DNA from 4 places in the Gracilibacillus saliphilus genome. Region 1 is predicted to be linked to each of the others. Evidence: riboswitches for the same ligand, from Rfam matches in the RefSeq annotation. Region 1 holds a riboswitch; each other region holds the start of a gene.

Region 1 (4,848 bases):
ATAATTGGTAATTTCATATATTTCATTTTAGAAGAAAATAAATCTTTAAACGATAAATGGGCAACAAATCGAATATATAAGTATGGAATGAACAAGAAAAGCAACAGCTTACATATCGATTTAACTAAATATTTAGGAGCAATATATAATTCGATCACTGCCATCGCAAGACAAGCAATAACAACGAACAACATTAATCGTTTCAATTACCGACACCCTTTACTGTAATCAGTGTCATCTGACTCTGATTAAACATTCTCACATCTATTACACTCGTACCAAGACCACTATCGATGTATAATTGTTGACGTTTATTTAAATCAAATAATCCTTGATCATATTTCGGAAAAAAACCTTGCCCCGGAGCAACAACTGCTCCAATTATAGGTAAGCGTATTTGACCTCCATGGGTATGACCACTTAATACTAAATCAATCGCCTCTGGATATTTTGAACGTGATAAATCAGGAGCGTGTGATAACAGGATCGTCACATCCTCCTTATTCAACCCTAACATAGCAGGTTCCATATCATCATGATTGGTTGATGGATCGCCTACACCTACCAACTGAAAAGAACCCCCTTCCAGTTTAATGACGCGGTTTTGATTATCTAGTAGATGAACTCCCTTGTCGGCAAGGCCTTGAATAAATGATTCTCTCAACGGATTTTCCCATTCATGGTTACCAGTTACAAAATAGACATTGGAATTAATCATGGTTAATTTGTCCGCAAAGTCCAAGACAAACTGTAAATCATTCGTTTTCCTGTCAATTAAATCACCTGTAATAACGATAACATCCGCATCTACTTGTTCTATTTCATCTAATAATTTCTTATTATTGTCACCGAACTGTTTATTATGTAAATCCGTAAATTGCAACATAGTAAAAGATTGATCCTTATCCAACTTTGAAGTAGCTATCTCCAACTTTTCAACCTTGAATAAATTTGTATCATAATATATTTTCACCCCGCCACTCAAAACAATAACTAGCATAAATATCAATAAAAACATGCGACCACGCCTCATCTAACAACCTCTTTTATACAGATAATGTATTGTCATTTTAACATAAATGGATAGAAATGTAAGTTTGTAGTCGACATAGTTTACCTCAGTAAACTTGACATTTGAACATCTCTCTTTTTATCCATTTTTTGTTACATAAACCTCAATAACCTGTTACAGAAAAAAGAACCTTCATTGCCATTCATGCAACAAAGGTTCTGTTCTTTGTGATTGCTTACCTAATTCAATTGAATTCAACCGATATGAAGAGATAATCCATTAACCCCAGATTTCTTTTGTAATCTGTACAATGTGTTGGAGTTTGTTCCATTGGTCTTGTTCAGTTAGTTTGTTTCCATGGTGAGTAGATGCAAATCCACATTGTGGACTTAAACATAATTGCTCAAGTGGTACGTATTTTGCAGCTTCTTCCACTCGTGCTTTTATTTGTTCTTTGTCTTCCAACTCTCCATTCTTTGATGTAATTAATCCTAGCACCACACGTGTGCCATCATTTGGGATATGTTCCAACGGTTTGAATCCACCTGAGCGTTCATCATCATATTCAAGGAAGAAACCGTCTACTTTTTCCTTAGCTAATAGGGTTGGAGCAATTAAATCATAGCTTCCTTCAAAAGCCCAATTGGAACGATAGTTTCCTCGGCATAAATGGGTAGTGACAACAAGATCACTTGGTTTATCTTCTAACACGCCATTGACCACTCTTAATGCCAGATCAATTAAAAATTCTCGTGAAAACTCACCATCATTAAATGGAATGTCAGGTGAAGACAATCCTGCTATATAAACGTCATCAAACTGTAAATAACGCACACCAGCATTATAAAAAGCTTTAACTGCATCACGGTAAGCTTGAATGACATCTTTGGCATAATCCTCAATATCTGGATAAATACTTACATCACGAATTCCTACATTAAAAAGCTGATTAGGACTTGGAATGGTTTGTTTTGCCACCGCTCGACCATCTACTAATGCATTAAACTCTTTAAAATCTTGGATAAATAGATGATCAGGATTAAATGAGATTTTACCTGTATTTCGAATATTATATCGTTCTGTTTCTTCATTTCCATGAAATATATATCCTACTTCAGGTACATATCCTTCAATGCCATTTAAATGCTCTAAAAAGTCGGTATGCCAGAAACGACGGCGGAATTCACCATCTGAAACAAGACTCAATCCTACTTCAACCTGCTTATCAATGATATGAGCTATTTCTTTGTTTTCCACATCACGTAACTGTGCACTTGTAATATTACCTTCCTCAAAATCCTTTCTCGCTTTCAGTAAATTATCCGGGCGTAATAAGCTCCCCACATGATCTGCTCGAAATGGTGCTGTTACTGTTTTTGTTGTCATACTACCTCTCCTTAGAATGAAAATGAATTTGGTCAGCATATCTTACCCAGTAAGAAGAGCGCAGAGCGCCCGCTTAGAAACGTAGCGGCTGGAGCTAATCAACTGAGATAAAGGAATCACTGAGAAAAGCGAACCGATAGTGACTTATCGTAAGGCGATTTGTGAAGTCGCCTAGTTTCTCAGGCGCTCGGAGCTAGACATCTGCGCAAATTTTATACTTCCTTGTCCAGTAAAAAAAGGCCTTCTAAGAAGAAGGCCTTTACCATGAACGAAAGTCAATCTTCTTATCTATTGGAATTAGCACCGTGTCAAAAGTGACTGGTTGCTGAGACATCATAAGGCCAAATCCCTCCGTCTCTCTGGATAAGAATATATGCAATTTTTACCATACATACATCATACAATATGCAGTTGGAAAATACAACCCTAATTTTGAAAATGTATAACACGATTGTTAATCTTGTTTAAACAAATGAGATTGCTAACTTCTTACATTTTGGGACATAAAATTTATAGCTAACATTCGGGAAACAAAGAAAAAGAGGCTAACTAGTGACTTTATATAGTTAGCCTTCTCAATCTTTTAATTTAATTGTTTTCTATTTCTGACATATAATATCGTTCCAATGATCAGCAAGATGATACTTAATGCTATATTTTGGAATATGTTTGTTGCTGTATTTGGGAGATTAATGTTATCATTACTTGCTATTGGTGATTGTTTATCACTCTTCTTATCCTCTTGTTTACTACTTTGGTCTTCTGCTTCTTGTACGTTATTCATCTCAGAATTTTGATTATTATTGTTGTCGTCTTTATCTAAACCAGAAGTAGAATCCGAGTCATTAATAGAGTCTGGATGCTTCTCAGGTTTATTTTTATCCTTGTCCTTATCGTTCTCTTTGTCCTTATCTTTATCCTTATCTTTATCCTTATCTTTATCCTTATCTTTGTCCTTATCTTTGTCATTACCTGATGAATCATCTTCCCCTTTGACAAAAGACCAGATAGGTGAGCGACTCTCACCTGTATAGTTATCAGTCACTGTAGCATACCAGAAATACTGTTCTCCTTCGGTAAGGCCCACCCAAGTAACTTCAGCAGTATCTCCACTCGCGACATTTTCTACCTTACCTATTTCATTATCAGTATAAACATTCACTACAAAACTGTCCGTCGCAACTCGCTTTTCTTTAGCTGTTAAATCTAAATCAATAGTGAATTCATCCTTATTTGGGTATTCATCCGTATCATAATAATTATAATCATCCATATATGGTGAATATGTGTTCACATATATTTGATTATTATCTGTATCAAAATGTAACAAACGCATATAGCCTTGCCCACCTTCAGGTCCGGCTTGATAGTTTGCTAGCATCTGATATACAGTACGATCAGGATTGCCATCCCCATCATCATCGATTTCATCTACTAATGTTTGTGCTTCATGATAATGACCAGCTAAAACTGCTACAACATTTTCATTTGGAAGTACTACTTCTTGATATAGCTTTTCACCTAATGGATGACGTGTCCCTGTGGCCTGCAAATACTCATGGAACGTTAAGATCGCTGTACGATCTGGATGTCGACTTAATACTTCATTCAGCCATGCAATACCTTCATCATCAATACCCCAACCTAAATAAAGCATAATATAGTCGTTGCCATCAACAGAAATTAAGTCATAGTGACCACGGTTATTTTGATATGAACCACCATAATAAGGCTTATCTTTAAAACGATCTTCTCCGAAATAATTATAATACTCAGTATAGTCTTCTGTTTTTTGTAATACGTCGTGGTTTCCAGCTAAAACACCGTATGGTATTGCTGCATCATCTAATGTTCTCATATATTCATCTGCGTATTCCCATTGGTATTGTTGATCTGCTTCATCTACTAAATCTCCACTATGAAAAACATATTCAATCTTCATTTCTTCTTGCTGCTCTTTAATCCATTCCGTTTGACGCTCAAAAATGTGGGGATAGCTCTCAGAATAATATTGAGTATCTGACATCCAAACAAACGTATAGTCATATTCATCCCGATTAGCAGGTATTTCATCTTGAATCATTACCTGAATTTGATGATCATTACTATATAATGCAACTTCGACATCGCCTTTCAGAGTAAAATCCTCTTCACCGGCAATTTCATAATCAACGATGTCCCACTTAGTAGACTCCACATTCCATGCATACATCGTTACTTTTCTACCTTCTAAAGAATTACCGTGCCATTCTAATTCAACCAAATCATTCTCATCGACTGTATCATCAAGTGTTACGTCAAAACGGTGATATGGAAATTCTGTTGTTGCATCATGTACCAAATACTCACCATCTTTTTCAGCTACTAGTGAAATGTCCTGTTCTTCTAGCAATGTTGAGCCATCTATTTCATTTGTGTTTGGTGGTTCCACAGCGGAAGAACCTTGATAA
Region 2 (4,848 bases), on a different contig from region 1:
GCTACCCGCCATCCGGCCATATTAAATGTTTTCGATAAGGTATACATCTCGATGCCTACCTCTTTTGCCCCTTCTGATTGTAAGAAGCTTTGTGGTTTGTCCCCTTCAAATCCAATTGCTCCATATGCAAAATCATGGACGACACAAATCTGATTTTGTTGAGCCACCTCGATCGTATCGTCAAAGAAATTCTTCGTTGCAGTAGCAGCTGTTGGATTGTTCGGATAATTTAAGAACATTAACTTTGCATTTGCTAAGTCTTCATCTGAAATCTGTTGATAATCAGGTAAGAATTGATTCTCTTCTTTTAACGGCATATGGATCGGAATCGCATCAGTTAGGGCAATACCTGACATATAATCCGGATAGCCAGGGTCAGGTACTAATACCTTTTCTTTTGGATTTAATAGACACTGGCTAATTTCCACAAGTCCGGTTTTAGAGCCGAACATGATCGCAACCTCTTTATTCGGATCAATATCTACTTGATACTCTCTTTGGTAAAAGTCAGCTACTGCTTCTTTTAAAAAAGGGTACCCTTGAAATGGGGAGTATTTATGAAACTTAGGATTTGTACTAGCCTCTTGTAGTGCCTCAACAATAAAATCAGGTGTTGGTAAATCAGGGTTACCTTGGCCAAGGTTAATCACATCATGCCCTTCTTTTATTAGTGCTTGTGTTGTTTTTACTAACTTTGCAAAGAATTGTTCTGGTAATCTTTTTAATGCATGGGATGGTTCGAACTCTAACATTTCATCACACTCCGTTTAGGTTCCTTTCGTTATTTCGAATGAATTCTTCCAATTGAAATACAGCTTCTCGTACTACATTAGGATCTGAAACATTCATAAAATGGATCGATTCTTTCGGCTTCGTAGCACCTTTACTTAGTAAGTCTACTTTTTCCTCTGTAATTTCTGCTACACCGATATCGTGTAGACTGGTTGGTAGTTGTAGACGATGATAGAAAGGTAGTAATTTTTCGACTTCATCAAGTCTTTTTTCGATTGCTAATTGAACGAGAACGCCGTAAGCAACTTTGTCGCCATGTAAGATAGCATGTGTTTCAGCAAGGTGTGTTAGACCGTTATGAATCGAATGAGCCCCAGACACTCTACCATAATGGTCACCAAATCCGCCAACCATTCCACCTGCCATTATGATCGTTTCTATCGAACGTAAAAAGGAATGATTGTACGATTGTTGATCAATTGCTGCTAGTGCCTCTTCGCCCTCATCGATCAGTACATCACGACAAAGCTTAGCTGCATATAAAGCGATGTCTAATGAAACAGGCTTTTCGGGTAACTCGCGTGTTAAGACATCTGCTTCATACCATTTCGCGATTGTATCCCCAATTCCAGCACGGAGATAGGCTCTTGGTGAGTCCAAAATCACGTTAGGATCTACTAGTAACATATAAGTGCTACTGTTGAAGATAATGTATTCTTGAAAGTTGCCATTCTGATCATAGAAGACTGATAGTGGTGTCCATGGTGCGCAATTCGATGCTAACGTAGGTATTAAAATAGTTGGTAAGGTTAAACGGCCTCCACATGCTTTGGCAATATCTAATATTTTTCCGCCACCGATACCGATCACAGCTGTTGTTTCTGATTTAGTTAACTTTTCAATTCGCTCTACTTCATGGTGTGAACACTCTCCGTTATAAGCAATAAATTGGCAAGGTAATGAAGGATCTGCAAAATATGTTTTTACTTTCGTCCATGATTGATCACCATGAATCACAAGTAGCTGGTTAAACTTGTGCTCTTGTAACAAATCAAATAGATCATGTAATATACCATTTCGGCATTGATAGTAATTAGGTGCGCCTTTGATATGTAATGTGTCCATGTCTTCACCTCGATGATTGTGATATGGTAAGAAGTATGCCATTGGAACGAATAAGTGTCAATCTAAATAGAATTTTCTGAAAATGGGTTGACTTCTATACTTTAGTTAGCTATACTCTTAGAATGAAAATTGAATGATTCTTATCACGAGTGGCGGAGGGACTGGCCCGATGAAACCCGGCAACCATCTATATTTCAATAGAAAGGTGCTAAATCCAGCAAACAGTTGAACTGTTTGGGAGATAAGAGAAAAACTATGAAAATAGGATTCTCTATCTCAAAGGAAGATAGGGATTTTTTTATGGAATTTTATATTAGGGGGATAACAACATGAAGAAGCTTGTAGGATTTATTAGTGTAGCAATCATTCTTGTTTTAGCAGCTTGTGGAGGAGAAAATGCTGATGATGGTGGCACATTAGATGTCGGTGTAACGGCAGGACCACATGAAGATATTGTAAATCAGGTAAAAGAACTGGCTGCAGATGAAGGATTAGAGATTGAAGTGCATGTATTTAACGATTATGTGATGCCTAACACAGCTTTAGACGAAGGCGAATTGGATGTGAATATTTTTCAAACGGAACCATTTATGAACACTGCTCGTAATGAAGGTGATTTAGATTTAGTTAAAGTAGCAGATACAGTAAATTTCCCAATGGGGATTTACTCTGAACAATATGCTAGTTTGGAAGAATTACAAGAAGGTGATAAGGTAGGGTTACCAAATCATTCTTCAGGTGAGCCTCGTTCATTAATGTTACTTGAAGATGCTGGTTTAATTGCATTACCAGAAGATGCAGACATGACTGTAACAGTTAAAGATGTGCAAGATAATCCATTAAATTTAGAATTTGTACTACTTGAAGCATCTCAAATTCCTAGACAGTTAGGTGAGGTGCAAGTTGCGGCGATTAATACGAACTATGCACTAGAAAGTGGTCGCGTTCCGGCAGAAGATTCTCTTCATATGGAACCAAAAGACTCACCATGGGTAAACATTGTAGCAACAAGAGAAGAGAATGTAGAAGATGAACAGATTCAGCAGTTGATTGATATTTATCGATCAGAAGATGTTAAACAATATATAGAAGAGAATTTCGCCGGGTCAATTATTCCTTCTTGGTAAGAAAGGGGCCGATACAACATGATTGAATTTAGCAACCTAACGAAAGTTTTTCAAGACAAAAAAAGAGAAGTAAAGGCCCTTCATAACGTATCACTAAAAGTGAAGGAAGGATCTATTTTCGGTGTAATTGGATATAGTGGAGCTGGTAAAAGTACGTTGGTAAGAATGGCTAATTTGTTAGAAAAGCCAACTTCTGGCCAAGTTTTATTTGAAGGTCAAGATTTAACCAAGTTAAGTGGTACTCAATTAAATGAAGTAAGACAACAGATGGGGATGATTTTTCAATCCTTTAATCTTTTAAAAACAGGTACAGTTTATGAGAATATTGCATTGCCATTGAAGCTAACGGGCGTACCAAAATCGGAGATTGATAAACGTGTAGAAAAGTATATTCAAATAGTAGGTTTGCAGGATAAGTTAAAGGCTTATCCTGCGCAACTATCTGGGGGACAGAAGCAACGTGTGGCGATTGCACGTGCATTAGCCCATGAACCGAAAGTATTATTATGTGATGAAGCTACAAGTGCACTTGATCCAGATACGACCGAAGCCATTTTAGAATTATTAAGCAAGATTAATAAAGAATTAGGCATTACGATTTTGTTAATCACACATGAAATGAATGTGGTGCAGAAAATTTGCCATGAAGTAGCTGTGATGGAGCAAGGCGAAGTAATTGAGCAAGGGTCTGTAATTGATGTCTTTTCGAAACCAGAAACAGACACAGCTAAACGGTTTATTCATTCTCTATTTAATGATGATATTCCAGGTGATTTGTTGAAGAAGTTGAAAAATAATGGCAAATTAGTTTCACTTTCGTTTATAGGTGATGCTGCTGGCGATCCAGCTCTGGCTACAGTTACAAAAAAATATGATGTATTTCCGTCTATACTAGGAGGAAATATTACAGATTTAAAAGAACGCCCATTCGGACGTTTAATTGTCCACCTAGATGGAACTGAAAATGAGGCGCAAAAAGCGATCGATTATTTAGAGAAAAATGGCGTAATCGTAGAGCCTTACACAAAAGGAGGGGCATACCATGTTAACTAGCATTACAGATTTTATCAATAATTGGGGAGTTGAAATTTGGGAAGCCTTTATTGATACGATGATCATGGTGAGTGTCTCCTTAACACTTTCGATTATTATTGGTTTACCATTAGGTGTCTTGTTAACGTTAACTGGACCTGGTAAAGCATTAGAGAATCTAGTTTTATATCAAACCCTAAATGTTATCATTAATATACTACGATCGATTCCATTTATTATTCTATTATTTTTTATTTTACCTTTTACGGAGTTAGTAGCTGGTACAACGATTGGTGTGCAAGGTGTAATTGTACCATTAGTAGTGTTTACTGCACCTTATATAGCTCGTCTAATGGAGTCGAGCTTACTAGAAGTTGACCGAGGTGTAATTGAAGCTTATGAAGCAATGGGAATCAAGGCACGTCATATCATTTGGCACGTTCTTATTCGAGAAGCACGCCCATCGATTATATTAGGCTTAACAATTGCGACAATCGGCCTTATAGGGGCAACTGCTATGGCTGGCTTAGTTGGTGCTGGTGGTCTTGGTGATTTAGCATATCGATATGGTCATTTACGTTATCAAACTGATATCATGTATGTCACAGTTATTATCTTAATTATTTTGGTGCAAGGTGTACAAACGATCGGAAACCGTGTATCAGCTAAATTGAAGAAAGATTAAGGTGAGTTTATGACAGTATCTTTTCCGATCCGTTTTCAAGAATTAGAACAACAAGCCAAAGATCGACTTGATCCAAAGATTTTTGATTATATTCAAAGTGGTGGTGGCAGAGAAGAAACGTTGCGAGCAAATGAAACATCTTTCAGA
Region 3 (4,848 bases), on a different contig from region 1:
ACTTTTTCAGGAACGGGTATGGTTGGTGAATTCATTAATTCTCCTTTTACTATTAATACGTCATCGACTGCAGCCATTAATTGGGCAGTTTCACTAAGAGCATTAAGGAAAAACTTTCTTACATCTTTCCTTGTAACCAAAGGAATAGCAGCGCTATAAATACTCATCCCCGCTTTCCCTAAATATTTCAAATAATGGAGATAAAACTCATCGTAAAATAACCTTGGTGCACCCAAGTTAACGTCATCATCGGTAAATCCAACTGGGATTGGAAAGTTCGCCTGATTAAATATTTGTTTGATATCTTGATTAAGTGAATGAGATAAATTCAAAGCTTGTTCTAAAACTTTTTTAATATCCACATCACCCACATGTTTAAGATAGTAGCTAAGTACACACTTGCCCATGGTATTCCCATTATAAACTGCCCAAAGTTTTCCCATTTCGGCTGCTGTTAGTTGTGATTTATCTGTTTCCATAACCTATCATTCCTTTTGTAAATACTATGTCTAAAATTCTTGGTTTAATATTATCTCTTCTTCCGAAACAATGAATCAATAGCTACTGGCTAATAATTGATATCTAATTAAGCAAGTAATAATTTTTTCACCCTGAGCATTTTTAGCCCCTCCGAAATGGGAAAGAGGTATTTCTGAAGGCGATACCCCTGTCGCTATACCATGAAAAGAAGCTAATGGGTATAGTTTGGTCCATCTATGTTAAAAGTGGGTGTGCCGTTTATTTTATTCTTGGAAACCGTATATTGATTGCAATACCCAATGTACTGGTTATTTGTATCTGTAAGTGCGCATACATTAATCATTAGTTGAACAATTATCTTTTTATCCATTACTTTAATATTAGACTATATAATTTTCATTTGTTTATCATCTGCCCTGAATGTAACGGTTTTAACATACTGTTTTTTCCCACGTGAAATTTTCATTAATGGAGGTTAATTTAATAGGAGTTCATACTGTGGAAAATCCGTATCAACATTGCATAGCACGTTTTTTAGGTGTTTTTTCAAAATCCACTTTTATCTTTAGCTGTTTTTATACTCTTTATACTTCTGATATGCAAGACGTTTATCAAAATAGATCTATTCTCTATATTCTCCACTGCTTTGCATTAGTTGTGCGGTTTTTTTACTACGAAAAGCAAGTCCCGATTATCTCGACTAGTTATTTCTCCGTTTCTTTTTTAGTATGAAAAAGCATGTATTCACCTTATTCCGAATAAAGTAGAAGTAATAATAAACAAGAAAAGGTGAAAACAATGTATTATGCTAACCCAAATATAAGGTCTCATTCACAAGTACGTCAGACTGATTATTCGATACTAGTAACAGGCGATGGTACGGTGTCAGTTGAACCAAATCAAGCAGTGGTTACCCTTGGCGTTATAACAGAAGATTCCAATCTCCAAAAAGCGCAACGCGAGAATGCTGAGTCTACCAACAACATTATTCAAGCACTGCTTCAAGAGAATATCCCCCGTCATCATATCCAGACATATGATTACCGGATGGATATTCAGTATGACTATGATGAAGGCATTCAAATTTTTAGAGGTTATCGTGTAACGAATTTGTTAGAGGTTATTATCGAACCAATTGACAAAGTTGGACTAATCATTGATACAGCCGTTGATTACGGTGCAAATACTGTCCGTAACATTCAATTAACGGTAGCAAATCAAGATCGATATTATCTAGAAGCGCTCCAAAAAGCGGTGGAAAATACGCAGATAAAAGCTAGCATTATTGCGCAGGAGTTAGGTGTAAGCATTAGTTCTATTCCGTATTCCTTAAAAGAAATTTCCAGACGTGAAGAAAGTGAAAGCCGACCAGTAGTTTTAGGAGTTTCCACAGACAGTCCTATCACCCCTATCGAACCAGGTAGACTAGCGATTAAAGCTAAAGTGGAAGCTGAATTTCGTTATTAGGTACACTCGATGCTCTCCCTATCTATTTCTTGCACTCACAAACTCTCCTCCTCTCCAATTTTCTGAATAGTTTTACTTTTTCAAAAAGAATTGACGAATGTCATCCGTGATGATATTATATTGGTTATGAATTGTATATGAAAGCTCTTATCAAGAGTGGTGGAGGGAATGGCCCTATGAAACCCGGCAACCGTCAGTTTACACTGATAGGTGCTAAATCCATCAAAGCGTTATGCTTTGAAAGATAAGAGGACAACGAATAATCATCCTTTCTGTCCTCTTAGTGCAGAAAGGTTTTTTTATGTGTTTACGATATTGTAAACGAAGGAGAGTGAAAGAATGATTCGCATAAAAAACTTATCGAAACTTTATCAAACAAAAAAACAACAAGTGCAAGCTGTCGATAATGTTTCACTTAATATAGAACAAGGCGAAATATTTGGCGTTATTGGTTATAGTGGTGCTGGTAAAAGTACTTTCGTTCGATTAATTAATCGATTAGAGGAGCCAACCAATGGCTCGGTTGTTATCCATGAGAAAGATATTACCAAAATGTCAACGAACCAATTACGTAAAAAACGCCAAAAAATAGGTATGATTTTCCAACATTTTAACTTGCTATGGTCTCGAACCGTTTTCGATAACATTGCATTTCCACTTGAAATCGCTAGTGTTTCGAAAACAGAGCAAAAAAAGAAAGTACAAGAGTTAATTAATCTTGTTGGACTTGCAGGAAAAGAGAATGCTTACCCATCACAATTAAGTGGTGGACAGAAGCAACGTGTAGGAATTGCTCGAGCACTTGCCAATGATCCTGAAGTATTACTTTGTGATGAGGCGACTTCAGCGCTAGATCCTGAAACTACCGATGATATCCTAGATTTGTTAGTATCTATTAATAAAAAGTTAAACCTAACTGTTATATTAATTACACATGAAATGCACGTTATTCAAAAGATTTGTCACCGTGTTGCTGTAATGGAAAATGGTAATGTTGTGGAAACAGGTGACGTACTAGATGTTTTCGTAAAACCACAATCAAAAACGACCAAACGATTTGTACAGCAACTCAATCCTTTAGAATACGAAAAGGAAAACTTAGTAGAATTTATTAATGACAAGGAAGATAGTGAGGTTGTCAAATTACACTTTATAGGAAATAATGCAAAACGCGCAGTTATTAGTGAAGTAGCTAAGAAATTTGATGTTGAGATAAACATTTTACAAGGATCGATTGCGCCAACACAGGAAGGGGCATATGGTACCCTATATGTTGAAATAAATGGTGATAAAAAAATCTTAGAGGAGACTATTACTTTTCTAGAAGGCACCGGAGTGGAAGTAGAGGTGTTAAGACATGTTTGAGCAATTATTTCCAAATGTAGTAATGGATGATATGTGGCAAGCTACTTGGGAAACACTATACATGACCATTTTTGCCGGTATTGGTACCTTTGTTCTTGGGATTATACTTGGATTATTGCTTTTCCTAACTGACCAAGGTAACCTTTGGCAAAATAGATGGATAAACTTTATTTCGGCAACTATTGTTAACGTATTTCGAGCAATACCATTTATTATATTAATTTTATTACTTTTCCCTTTTACTGACTTTTTAATTGGTACAATTCGTGGTTGGAAAGCGGCATTACCTGCTTTAATTATTGGATCAGCTCCTTTCTACGCACGTCTTGTCGAAATCGGTTTGAAAGAAGTGGATAAAGGGGTTATCGAGGCTGCGAAATCTATGGGAGCAAAAGCTTCTACGATTATTTTTAAAGTATTATTACCTGAATCGATGCCAGCGATTATTTCTGGGCTTACCGTTACATTAATTGCCCTAATCAGCTATACAGCGATGGCAGGTGTAATTGGTGCTGGTGGATTAGGTGACCTTGCTTATATGAAAGGTTTCCAACGCTGGGATTTTGATGTAGTATTTCTCTGTACTGTATTTATTGTAGTTATCGTGTTTATTGTTCAATTTATTGGGGATTTCCTATCCAAAGTGATAGATAAAAGATAAAATTTTAAATTTAAGAAGGGATGATCTATTGTGAAAAAACTAATTATTTTTTTACTTACAGCATTACTGTCTTTAGCACTTGTAGCATGTGGTACAGCAGACAATGAGGAAGGTGCAGAAGACACTAGCAATGGTGAAGAAAACACAGAAGAAACTAACGATGAAGGTGCAACTGAAGAAAATGAAGAGTTAACAAAGATTGTTGTTGGGGCGTCAGCAGTTCCTCACTCTGAAGTACTTGAACAAGCTGCACCATTATTAGAGGAACAAGGTATCGAGCTTCAAATTGAAACATATCAAGAATATGTACTACCAAACCAAGACTTAGATAGTGGATTATTGGATGCTAACTATTACCAACATACGCCATTCTTGGAAACTGAAAAAGAACAAAAAGGTTATGACTTTGTCGACCTTGGTGGAGTTCACATTGAACCAATAGGATTTTACTCTAAAAACGTTGAAAGTGTAGAAGATATTGAAGAAGGAACAACCATTATTATGAGTCGTAATGTTCCAGACCATGGTCGTAATTTGTTACTATTACAAGAAGAAGGACTTATTACTCTTGACGAAGATGTTGATCCAACTGAAGCCACAGTTGAAGATATTGTAGAAAACCCATTAAACTTGGAGTTTGATACAAGTATTGAACCTGCGCTTTTAACGCAAAATTATGAAAGAGAAGAAGATACAGTTGTGGCAATCAACACGAACTATGCAATTGAACATGGCTTAGTACCAACAGAAGATGCCATCATTCTTGAAAGTCCTGACTCACCATATGCTAACTTAATTGTTGCTCGTTCTGAAGATGAAGATAATGAAGCACTCCAAACATTAGTAGATGTACTACGTTCTGAAGAAATCCAAAC
Region 4 (4,848 bases), on a different contig from region 1:
TTAAGTGTGATAACTGCAACTACCAAGTTCATCTGACGGAACAAGGATATTTTCATTCTGATGGTGCCCTTTATTTTGCTACACCTTTTGAGTGGAAACAGTGGCAACAACAGCACCTTGACCAATTATCTCTGACAACAGATACTCTTTCTGAAATCCAGGAGCGGGTCGAATTCTATCAATCTATTGAACAAAAACCTCTCAAAAAAGTAATGAAGGGAACGATCCGATTAGATCACGAACAAATCCATATCTACTCGGCTGATGGCAGTTCAAAGTCCCTCTCTTTTGAAGATATGGAAGGGATAAACATTCTTTTCCACCATAAACTAGATTTCTTTGTCAACGACACACTTTTCCGCATCACTTTCACCAATCCAAGAGCATCTGCTTATATGTGGATACAATTGATTCAACACTTAAAAGCAAGACTCGCTATAAAGGAGCAACCCTCATGACAGAAACTTGGAATTTTATAATGGATTTTATTTTTTATCGATAATTTTAGCTACAGCCACCGTACTGAAGACGCGAATGCCATTGCTCAGCAAGGTGACTATTCCTACTTCGATGATTGCTGTTTTTCTCGGGCGGGTGAGAAAAAGCAACTAAATTCACTTTTGACTGGTTTAATTCCCCTTATAACGAAAACAATAGAACAGACTTTGGAGACATTTTCGAGAAACAACTTAAGTTGATTTCACGCGATCCAAGCATTTAATACATCGGAACATTAGTAACTTAGTTATCGGAAATACTAACCACTGTGTTAGGTTTTGTCCGATTACTCTTCGTGATAAAATAAAGAAAATTATAAAACAGAGGGTGTGTATCATGACCAAACATAAAATCTATACAATGAGCTTCGCAAGTGTCTATCCCCATTATGTTAAGAAGGCAGAGAAAAAAGGACGTACGAAAGCAGAAGTCGATGAAATCATCCGTTGGTTGACAGGATATAGCCAGGAAGAGTTAGAAGAACTACTGGAAAAACAGACAGACTTTGAGACCTTTTTCGCGGAAGCTCCCCAATTGAACCCTTCGCGGGCTATGATAAAAGGTGTGGTCTGTGGTGTCCGAGTAGAAGATATCGAAGAACCAACGATGCAGGAAATTCGCTATTTGGATAAGCTGATCGATGAATTAGCAAAAGGAAAAGCAATGGAGAAAATTTTGCGAAAATCTTAATGCTAAGTAGATATGTAATTACTTTGGTAGAAATGATGAAATAACTGTACAGTATGACCACCGAAGGTTTTAACCGCCTCTGATCATTAGCAAAACTTATCAGGGTGACACAGCTAATTTCATCGCAAACAGATTATTCGCTTCTCTTCTCTCATTCCTTTATAATATTGTAAACGCTTAATAACAGGAGGTTATAGTTCATGCAATATCGTCAGTTAGGAAAAACCGGTCTGAAAGTAAGCGAAATTAGTTTAGGCAGCTGGCTTACATATGGTGGGTATGTCGAGGAAAAGAATGCTGAGGCTTCTATTGATAAAGCCTACGACCTCGGGATTAACTTTTTTGATACAGCCAATGTCTACATGCGTGGGGAAGCAGAGAAAATTGTAGGAAAAGCTTTAAGAAAATATCCACGCAGTTCCTATGTCCTTGCCACAAAAGTATTTGGCAAAATGGGCGATGGCCCCAATGATCAAGGTCTTTCCCGCAAGCATATTATGGAGCAATGTGATGCCAGCTTGCAGCGGTTAGGACTTGATTATGTCGATGTTTATTATTGTCACCGCTACCACGCAGATACACCATTAGAAGAAACGTTACGCGCATTGGATGATCTTGTTCGCCAAGGAAAAGTATTATACATCGGCGTCAGTGAATGGACTGCTGAACAAATGACAGAAGCTGTTCATCTTGCAGACCAAAAATTGCTAGATCGCATTGTTGTCAATCAGCCAAATTATAGTATGCTTCATCGCTATATCGAGAAAGAAGTCATCCCTGTAAGCGATAAACACGGCATCGGCCAGGTTGTCTTCTCACCTCTTGCCCAAGGTGTATTAACAGGGAAATATAAAAGAGGAGAAGCAATTCCTGAAGATAGTCGCGCCGCTCAAAAAAACTTAGATTTATCTCGTGTATTAACCGAGAAGAATTTAGAACGAATGGAAGCATTAAAAGTAATCGCAGCAAACGAAAACTTGTCATTAGCACAATTAGCGATTGCCTGGATCTTGCGTCAAGACAACGTATCTAGTGCGCTTATCGGTGCAAGTAAACCAGAACAAATTGAAGAAAACGCTAAAGCTTCTGGTGTTAAACTCTCCCAAGAGACCATTGCTAAGGTCGAGGATATATTAAATCAGTAAAAGTACCTATACCAAGTAATTCCTAGTTACTTGGTATTATTTTTTACAATTTTTACAATAAATTCATTGACTTTTACATTAATAATGTATACTATGTTATTAAACGGACAATAAATGGAATTCTTATCCAGAGAGGTGGAGGGGCAGGCCCTAAGAAACCTCGGCAACAGGTTAAAAAGATAACACTGTGCCAAATCCTGCGGGACAGCATAAACTGAACCCGAAAGATAAGAAGGAATGATTACACATTGCTTACCTTCTTATCAAATGATAAGAAGGTTTTTTAATGAGGAGGAAGCAACACATGCTGACTTATGAAAATTTTTATGACAGCCCGTTGAACAATGAGACTCCCGACCAACAAGATCCTACCAAAGGAGCTCTAAAGATCCTTGAATGGGCTTATCAATCGTATGGCAACTCTTTAGTCTATGCCTGTAGTTTTGGAGCAGAAAGTATGGTATTAATTGACATGATTGCAACTGTCCAACCAGATGCTAGATTAGTATTTTTAGATACTGGCTTGCATTTCCAAGAAACATATGACCTGATTGATGAGGTTAAAGAACGTTATCCGTCATTAGATATCGTTATGCAGAAGCCTTCCCTCACTGTTGATGAACAACGAGAACAATATGGATCAGCGTTGTGGAGCAGGAACCCTGATCAATGTTGTTACATTAGAAAAGTTAAACCATTGGAAGACGCACTTAGTGGAGCAACTGCCTGGATTTCAGGATTAAGAAGGTCACAATCTCCAACAAGAGCCAATACCAACTTTATTAACAAGGATGACCGTTTTCAGTCCATTAAAATTTGTCCATTAATTCATTGGTCCTGGGATGATGTGTGGGAATATATTGAGCAACATCAATTACCTTATAACAAGCTGCATGACCAAAATTACCCTAGCATCGGTTGTATACCATGTACTACACAAGTTACAGATGCGGATGGTGAACGATCAGGACGATGGGCCAACTTTCAAAAAACTGAATGTGGACTACATGCTACTCCACAATCAACGAAGTGATTATTTTTTATAGCCAAACTCAAGTAAATCTATCGGATTAATTAAAAGAGGTGAAAATGTTGACATTACAAGTAGTAAACAGTCCGTTTGATGAAAAACAGACGGAAATATTGAATCAAATTTTGCCAACACTGACAGACGCACAAAAAAATTGGCTAGCTGGATATTTGGCCGCTTCTCAGTCTCAATCATCACAAAGTGTTACACCGGTTGAACAGCCAGCTCCTACACAGGTTAAAACCCGAACCGTCACCATTTTATACGGATCGGAAACGGGTAACAGTCAAGAACTAGCAGAGCAATTATCCAAACAGCTAAAGGATATCCAAAGAGACGTAACAGTTTCTGCCATGGATGACTTTAAACCGAAGAAACTAAAAGAAGCAGAAGATTTACTTATTATTACAGCAACTCACGGCGAAGGAGATCCACCTGACAACGCGATTCAATTCCATGAATTTTTACACAGCCGCAAAGCTCCTAAGCTTGAAAATGTTAATTTCTCCGTTTTGTCACTTGGTGATGAGTCCTATGAGCATTTCTGTCAGACTGGTAAAGATTTTGATAAACGGCTAGAAGAATTGGGCGCAACTAGAATTCATCCACGTGTTGACTGTGATGTCGATTACGAAGAACTTGCTGACGAATGGATATCAGAAGTAATCGGCATTCTAAAAAAAGATGCCGGAAACAACACAGAAACCGTCGATACTCATCCAGCCCCTGCAGAACAGCCGATTTATTCGAAGAGCAATCCTTATTCTGCTGAAGTATTAGATAACATCGTTCTTAGTGGTAAGGGGTCAAATAAAGAAACAAGGCACATTGAAATTTCGTTGGAAGGCTCTAACCTCAGCTATGAACCGGGAGATTGTTTAGCCATTTATCCAAAGAATGACCCTGCTCTGGTTCAAGCAATTATTGAAGAGCTTAAATGGAATGCTGAACAAACTATACCCATTAATAAACAAGGGGAAATTCGCTCCGTTCAGGAAGCTCTAACCTCCATTTTTGAGATTACGAGACTTACGAAAGGCTTATTAGAGAAAGCTAGCACTTATTTTCATCATGAAAAACTTCAAGAATTAGTAACAGATCCTGAGAAGGTAAAAGCTTATATCGATGGTCGTGATTTATTAGATTTAATTATTGACTATCCACCAAAACAACTGGATCCAACATCGATTATGCATTTTTTAAGAAAAATACCAGCAAGGCAATACTCAATTGCTAGTAGTTATCAAGCAAACCCTGATGAAGTGCATTTAACTTTGGCAACTGTAAGATATCATACACATGGTCGTGATCGATGCGGCGTATGTACAGGGGAAATCGCTGACAGAATTAAACCAGGTGATCAACTCAATGTCTATGTTCACAAAAACCCAAATTTCAAATTTCCAATGGATGAAGAAACTCCTGTGATTATGATTGGACCAGGTACTGGTGTAGCACCATTTAGAGGCTATATCGAGGAACGAG

Evidence for each region. Region 1 has a riboswitch for S-adenosylmethionine ahead of GHT08_RS09755 (5-methyltetrahydropteroyltriglutamate--homocysteine S-methyltransferase). Riboswitches for the same ligand answer to the same signal wherever they lie in the genome.
Region 2: linked by a shared signal. The riboswitch ahead of GHT08_RS10735 (MetQ/NlpA family ABC transporter substrate-binding protein) and the one ahead of GHT08_RS09755 (5-methyltetrahydropteroyltriglutamate--homocysteine S-methyltransferase) in region 1 are both predicted to bind S-adenosylmethionine.
Region 3: linked by a shared signal. The riboswitch ahead of GHT08_RS08510 (methionine ABC transporter ATP-binding protein) and the one ahead of GHT08_RS09755 (5-methyltetrahydropteroyltriglutamate--homocysteine S-methyltransferase) in region 1 are both predicted to bind S-adenosylmethionine.
Region 4: linked by a shared signal. The riboswitch ahead of GHT08_RS04500 (phosphoadenylyl-sulfate reductase) and the one ahead of GHT08_RS09755 (5-methyltetrahydropteroyltriglutamate--homocysteine S-methyltransferase) in region 1 are both predicted to bind S-adenosylmethionine.

Annotation. Positions count from the first base shown of each region.
Region 1 covers NZ_WJEB01000008.1:129,655-134,502, forward strand. Annotated here, with positions in the region: gene GHT08_RS09745 (CPBP family intramembrane glutamic endopeptidase) at 1-206, opposite strand, end outside; gene GHT08_RS09750 (metallophosphoesterase) at 203-1,033, opposite strand; gene GHT08_RS09755 (5-methyltetrahydropteroyltriglutamate--homocysteine S-methyltransferase) at 1,292-2,398, opposite strand; SAM riboswitch class I at 2,680-2,768, opposite strand; gene GHT08_RS09760 (lamin tail domain-containing metallophosphoesterase family protein) at 2,982-4,848, opposite strand, start outside.
Region 2 covers NZ_WJEB01000011.1:56,941-61,788, reverse strand. Annotated here, with positions in the region: gene GHT08_RS10745 (pyridoxal phosphate-dependent aminotransferase) at 1-752, opposite strand, end outside; gene GHT08_RS10740 (iron-containing alcohol dehydrogenase family protein) at 757-1,857, opposite strand; SAM riboswitch class I at 1,995-2,105, shown strand; gene GHT08_RS10735 (MetQ/NlpA family ABC transporter substrate-binding protein) at 2,187-2,984, shown strand; gene GHT08_RS10730 (methionine ABC transporter ATP-binding protein) at 3,003-4,037, shown strand; gene GHT08_RS10725 (methionine ABC transporter permease) at 4,027-4,701, shown strand; gene GHT08_RS10720 (alpha-hydroxy acid oxidase) at 4,711-4,848, shown strand, end outside.
Region 3 covers NZ_WJEB01000006.1:82,054-86,901, forward strand. Annotated here, with positions in the region: gene GHT08_RS08500 (DUF3231 family protein) at 1-479, opposite strand, end outside; gene GHT08_RS08505 (SIMPL domain-containing protein) at 1,279-1,947, shown strand; SAM riboswitch class I at 2,092-2,198, shown strand; gene GHT08_RS08510 (methionine ABC transporter ATP-binding protein) at 2,287-3,312, shown strand; gene GHT08_RS08515 (methionine ABC transporter permease) at 3,305-3,973, shown strand; gene GHT08_RS08520 (MetQ/NlpA family ABC transporter substrate-binding protein) at 4,004-4,848, shown strand, end outside.
Region 4 covers NZ_WJEB01000002.1:48,995-53,842, reverse strand. Annotated here, with positions in the region: gene GHT08_RS04520 (lysophospholipid acyltransferase family protein) at 1-458, shown strand, start outside; partial or broken gene GHT08_RS04515 (YvbH-like oligomerization domain-containing protein) at 611-721, shown strand; gene GHT08_RS04510 (DUF2200 domain-containing protein) at 835-1,188, shown strand; gene GHT08_RS04505 (aldo/keto reductase family protein) at 1,389-2,333, shown strand; SAM riboswitch class I at 2,454-2,567, shown strand; gene GHT08_RS04500 (phosphoadenylyl-sulfate reductase) at 2,638-3,366, shown strand; gene GHT08_RS04495 (assimilatory sulfite reductase (NADPH) flavoprotein subunit) at 3,426-4,848, shown strand, end outside.